Linked DNA regions of Roseisolibacter agri. The protein of the gene in region 1 interacts with the protein of each later gene in a pairwise test. Links are inferred from orthologs where the notes say so. Each region holds a gene or a part of one and is shown on either strand. Other genes may lie near its edges.

What was found. The genes of interacting proteins can lie anywhere in the genome.
Region 2: the proteins of ndk (region 1) and ung interact in binary tests that used the Escherichia coli proteins (3 or more experiments, as listed by UniProt). The link is inferred for Roseisolibacter agri from one-to-one orthologs.

Annotation. Positions count from the first base shown.
Region 1 is NZ_BRXS01000006.1:75,350-78,268, reverse strand. What follows is about bases 10-2,858. They hold ndk (nucleoside-diphosphate kinase), read left to right. Parts: upstream 10-1,147; coding sequence 1,148-1,570; downstream 1,571-2,858. Other genes in these bases: plsX (phosphate acyltransferase PlsX), read left to right, coding at 2,513-2,858; rpmF (50S ribosomal protein L32), read left to right, coding at 2,328-2,510; rosag_RS18685 (YceD family protein), read left to right, coding at 1,673-2,206; rosag_RS18695 (CBS domain-containing protein), read left to right, coding at 198-1,097; sucD (succinate--CoA ligase subunit alpha), read left to right, coding at 10-127. Outside these bases: more of sucD, read left to right, coding at 1-9; more of plsX, read left to right, coding at 2,859-2,919. UniProt on the Escherichia coli protein: Major role in the synthesis of nucleoside triphosphates other than ATP. The ATP gamma phosphate is transferred to the NDP beta phosphate via a ping-pong mechanism, using a phosphorylated active-site intermediate.
Region 2 is NZ_BRXS01000003.1:235,904-238,804, reverse strand. The notes cover bases 1-2,831. They hold ung (uracil-DNA glycosylase), read left to right. Parts: upstream 1-989; coding sequence 990-1,673; downstream 1,674-2,831. Other genes in these bases: rosag_RS09735 (S9 family peptidase), read left to right, coding at 1,754-2,831; rosag_RS09745 (dicarboxylate/amino acid:cation symporter), read left to right, coding at 1-749. In the rest of the region: more of rosag_RS09735, read left to right, coding at 2,832-2,901. UniProt on the Escherichia coli protein: Excises uracil residues from the DNA which can arise as a result of misincorporation of dUMP residues by DNA polymerase or due to deamination of cytosine.

The sequences.
Region 1 (2,919 bases):
GGGCGCGATCATCTCCGGCTCGTCGGGCACCGCGGCCGAGAAGATCGACGCGTTCAGGGCCGCCGGCATGGGCGTCGCGCAGCGTCCGATCGACTTCGTCGAGCTGGTTCGCGAGCGCCTGAACTGAGGAACGCGCTGCGGACTCCGGGCTGCGGATTCGAACCCGCAGCCCGCAGTCCGCAGCGTTTTCTTTCGCGATGCATCTCTCCGACTTCATCCGCCCCGACCGCGTCGTCGTTCCGCTCCCCGGATCGACGCTGCAGGACGCGGCGGGCGCGCTGCTCGACCGGCTGATCGCGGCCGGCGCGGTGGCGCATCCCGAGCGCCTGCGCGCGCGCCTCGCCGAGGAGCGCGCGGAGGACCTCGTGGGCATGGGCGACCGGGCGTTCCTGCTGCACTACCGCAGCGACGCGGTGAAGGAGCTCGTGGTCGCCGTCGGCATCACGCGCCTCCCCGTGGAGCGCGAGCTGGGCGAGAGCGACGAGACGCAGTCCGCGCGCATCGTGCTGCTCATCGCCGCGCCGCCGCGGCAGGCCGCGCTCTACCTGCAGGTCGTCGGCGCGTTCGCGCGCGTGCTCTCGAAGCCCGACGTGGTGGGCACGGTGGTCGCGCAGCCGACGCCCGAGGCGCTGGCCGCGCTGCCGGTCTTCGCGCAGGTCGCGCTGCGCGACCAGCTGATCGTGCGCGACCTGATGACCGAGCGTCCGCGCTCCGTCTCGCCGGACGCGCCGCTCAAGGATGCCGCGCTGGACATGGTCCGCGCCGGCGTGGCGGGCCTGCCCGTGGTGGACGACGGCGGGCGGGTGGTGGGGATGCTCTCGCAGCGCGAGCTCTTGCAGCACCTCCTGAACAGCTATCTTCAGCGCGGCCACGCCGCCCCGGCCCCGGGCGCGCCCGGCGTCGTCGATGCGCGCTCGCGCACCGTGCGCGACGTCATGACGCGTCAGGTGCTCTGCGTCTCGCCCGAGCAGCCGGTGGCGGAGGTGGCCGCCATGATGACCAACAAGGACGTCGACCGGGTCCCGGTCGTGCGCGAGGGGCGCCTGGTGGGCTTCCTCACGCGCGGGGACATCGTCCGCAAACTGATCGGCTCCTGACGGCGCGGCTCGCCGCGCGCCCAGGGGCCCCTCTCACAGGATTTCACGCAATGGCCGGCAACCGCACGCTCGCGATCATCAAGCCCGACGCCTTCGGCTCGGGCAAGGCGGGGAAGGTCCTCGCGCTCCTCGAGGACAAGGGCTTCCGCCTGATCGCCGGGAAGGCGAAGCAGCTGTCCCAGGCCGAGGCCGGGGCGTTCTACGAGGTCCACAAGGAGCGCCCGTTCTACGGGGAGCTCGTCAGCTTCATGACCTCGGGCCCGTGCATGCCGATCGTGCTCGAGAAGGCGGACGCGGTCGCCGCCCTGCGCGAGGCGATCGGCGCCACCGACCCGGCCGAGGCGGCCGAGGGGACGGTGCGGAAGCTCTACGCGGAGTCGAAGGGCCGGAACGCGATCCACGCGTCGGACTCGGACGAGAACGCGGCGCGCGAGATCGCGTTCTTCTTCGCCCAGACCGAGATCGTCGGCTGAGCCGGGGCGGGGCGCGCACCGCGGGCCGGCGCACCGCTGGCTCTAAGTGCGCGCCCCGGCGCGACTTGAATTGCCCCCCGGGGGCCGCTAGGTTCAGCGGCTATGCTGTCCTTTGACATCCGCTCGCTCGAGTCGAAGGCCGAAGCCGTCGACGGGGAGCTGCCGCCCACGGACCCGGTCTGGGTCGAGGGCGATCCGCTTCCGCAGGGGCCCATCCGGGTCACCGGCCGTCTGTCCGCGGCCGGTGCCGGGCGCTTCTACTTCAGCGGGCGGATGGCGGGGACGGCGACGGGCGAGTGCCGGCGGTGCCTCACGGACGTGACGTCAGAGGTGGACATCGACGCGCACCTGATCTTCGCCGAGGAAGAGCTGGACGCGGAGGGCGAGGAGTCCGATGCGTACCCGTTCGACCCCAGCGAGCGGCTGCTCGACCTCCGGCCGGCGATTCGCGAGGAGTGGCTCCTGGCCGCGCCCGCGTTCCCGCTCTGCCGCGAGGACTGCCGGGGGCTCTGCCCCCAGTGTGGCGCGGACCTGAACGAGGACCCGCAGCACACGCACGCCGCGTCCGACCCGCGGTGGGATGCCCTGCGCGACGCCACCGGCGGCGCGGCGGGCGACCCGCCGATCTCCAGCTGATCTCGAAAACCGACCGCCGCGCGGGGCCGCGCCCCTGCGCGGTCTGGTGCGTCGCCGACCGGCGCGCGCCATCCGGTGCCGCCGCGCGACAACCGATCCTCTAGTCTCCTGGTATCCCGCCATGGCCGTCCCGAAGCGCCGTACCTCCAAGCGGAAGAAGCGCGCCCGTAACACGCACAAGGCCGCGCCCGCCATCGCGCTGCAGGCGTGCCCGCAGTGCAGCAGCCCGAAGCGTCCCCACCGTCTGTGCGACGAGTGCGGCTACTATGCGGGCGAGCTGCGCGCCGCGGCCCAGGAAGCCTGACCTTGGCGCGCGTCGCGTTGGACGCGATGGGGGGCGACTTCGCTCCCCGGGCGACGGTAGCCGGCGCGCTCCTCGCGCTCGCGGAGCTTGAGCGCGAGCACACTGTGCAGTTGGTCGGGCAGTCGGCGGTCGTCCAGGCGACGATCGACGAGCTGCTCGCGGGGGAGATGGCGGCGCATGCCGCCCTCCGCGACCGCCTCGAGCTCGTCGAGGCGCCCGACGTCATCACCATGACCGACAAGCCGTCCGTGGCGCTGCGCGGCAAGCCGCAGAGCTCCATGGTCGTCGGGCTGCGCCTGCAGGCCGAAGGGAGATCGGACGCGTTCGTCTCCGCCGGGAACACCGGCGCGCAGATGGCCGCGTCCGCTTTCGTTCTCGGGCGCCACGAGGGCCTCGCCCGGCCCGCGAT
Region 2 (2,901 bases), on another replicon or contig:
AGGTGCTGGAGCGCATCGCGGAGGTGTTCTTCCGGATCACCGCGATGGTGATGGTGGTGGCGCCCATCGGCGCGTTCGGCGCGATGGCGTACACGGTCGGCAACTTCGGCCTGCGCACGCTGCTCCCGCTGGGACGCCTGATGCTCGACGTCTACCTGACGATGGCGATCTTCGTCTTCGTCGTGCTGGGCGCGATCGCGCGGCTCTCGGGCTTCCGGCTGCTGCCGTTCCTCTCGTTCATCCGCGAGGAGATCCTGCTGGTGCTCGGCACCTCGTCCAGCGAGGCGGCGCTGCCGCGGATGCTGGAGAAGCTGGAGCGCTTCGGCTGCGCGCGCAGCGTGGTGGGGCTGGTGGTGCCGGCGGGCTACTCGTTCAACCTCGACGGGACGTCGATCTACCTGTCGATGGCGGTGGTCTTCCTGGCGCAGGCGTTCCGCGTGGACCTCTCGATTGGCCAGCAGCTGACGATCCTCGGCATCCTGATGATCACGTCCAAGGGCGCGGCGGGCGTGACGGGGTCGGGCTTCATCGTCCTCGCGAGCACGCTGTCGGCGCTGCACGTGGTGCCGGTGGAGGGCCTGGCGCTGCTGCTGGGCGTGGACCGCTTCATGAGCGAGGCGCGCGCGATCGTGAACCTGATCGGCAACGGCGTGGCGACGGTGGTCATCGCGCGCAGCGAGGGCGCGTTCGACGAGACGCAGCACCGGCTGGCGGTCGAGGAGTCGCGGGCGGCGCGGGCGGCGGCGTGACCACGGTTCGTGCTGCATGGTCCGCGTCGATGCGCCGGACCCGTTGGCCTATTGGGGGGATACGGATGCTTCGGATCTGAACGGATCATTCGGATCGCTCCGCCCGAACGCATGGGACGTCGCCGCCACGCGGAACGATCCGCAGCATCCGCTTCATCCGGAGCATCCGTAACCTCTCCAAGAGCCACAGGGGGCCGGCGCGAGAGGGCAACGCAGCACGCAGCCTCACGAGACGAACCCATGCTCCCCAAGATCCCGACCGCCTGGAAGTCCGCCCTCGCCGACACGGTCAAGCAGCCGTGGTACGCCGAGCTGGCCGCGTTCGTGGACGCCGAGCGGCAGGCGCACGAGGTGTATCCGCCGCAGGAGGACCTCTACTCGGCGCTGCGGCTCACCGCGCTCGACGACGTGAAGGTGCTGATCCTCGGCCAGGACCCGTACCACGGGCCGGGGCAGGCGCACGGGCTCGCGTTCTCGGTGCGGCCCGACGTGCCGATCCCCGCGTCGCTGCGCAACATCCACAAGGAGCTGCAGGCGGACCTCAAGCTCCCGAAGCCGCGCGACGGCTCGCTGGTGCCGTGGGCGCGCCACGGCGTGCTGCTGCTGAACGCGGTGCTCACCGTGCGCGCCGGCGAGCCGAACTCGCACAAGGACCGCGGGTGGGAGCGCTTCACCGACGCCGTGATCCGCGCCGTGAGCGCGAAGGAGGAGCGCGTCGTGTTCGTGCTCTGGGGCGCGTACGCGCAGAAGAAGGCGGCGCTCGTCGACACGTCGCGGCACGCGATCCTCGCGGCCGCGCATCCGTCGCCGCTGGCGGCGAAGAAGGGCTTCTTCGGCAGCCGCCCGTTCTCGAAGGCGAACGCCGCGCTGCGCGACGCCGGCCGCTCCGAGGTCGACTGGCGGCTGCCGAGCGCCGACGACTGACGCCGGCCGATCGCGAACGATGCGCGGCGCCGCCGCGTAGCTCGATGGCACCCCTCGCGTCACCCCACCGCCTCCCTCCCGTGTCGAAGCTCCGTCTCCGCGCCGCGCTCGCCGCGGCCGTGCTCGCGCCGGCGGCCGCCGCCGCGCAGCCCGCGGCCCGCCCGTCCGCGAGCGCACCCGCGACCGCTCCCGCGAGCGCTCCCGCGTTCGACTTCACGATCGCCAACATGATGCGCGGCCCGGAGCTCTACGGCCGCGAGCCGCAGGACGTGCGCTGGTCGCCGGACGCGCGCTGGATCTACTTCCGCTGGAACGAGGCCGGCACCGACTGGCGCGAGCCGCTGCGCGTGTACCGCGTGCGGCCGGTCGCGGGTGCGAGGCCGGAGCGCGTGCCCGACGCGCAGCTGGATTCCGTCGGGCCGCTGCTCGCCGACGGCGACGACGCGCCCGACCGGCGTCGGCGCGTGGTCGCGTACGACGGCGACCTGTGGCTGGTCGAGCGCGGCGCCACCAGCGCGCGGCGGCTCACGCAGACGCTCGGCGTCGAGTCGTCGCCGCGGTTCTCGGGCGACGGGCGGCGCGTGTTCTTCGTGCGCGACAACAACGTGTTCGCGCTGGCGCTGGACGGCGGCCTGGTGCGGCAGCTGACCGACGTGCGCGCGGGCCCGCAGCCCGATAGCGCGCGCGCCGGCGCGCAGCGTCGCGCGCTGGAGGCCGACCAGCGCGCGCTGTTCGACGTCATCCGCGACCGCGTGCTGCGCGACAGCGTGCAGGCCGCCGAGCGGAAGGCACGCGAGGCCGGCCGTCCCACGCCGCTCTGGCTGCAGGCGGGCGAGCGCGTGATCACGTTCTCCGTCGCGCCCACGGGCGACGCGCTGCTGCTGGCGACGACGTCGGCGGCGCCGCGCGCCCGCACCGCGCAGGTGCCCGAGTGGGTGACGAAGAGCGGGTACGTCGAGGAGCTGCCCGCGCGCACGAAGGTGGGCGACGACCAGTCGAACGGGCGCGTGGCGTTCGTGCGCGTGTCGGGCGGCGCCGCGAAGTGGCTGCGCGTGATCCCGTCCGACACCGTGCGCGCGCCGAGCGGCGCGCAGCTGCTGGGGTGGAACGACGCGGGGACGATGGCGCTCGTGTCGGCCGAGCGGCGCGACTACAAGGAGCGCGTGCTGAGCGTGGTGCGCGCGGACTCGGGCACGGTGCGTCCCATCGAGACGCTGCGCGACAGCGC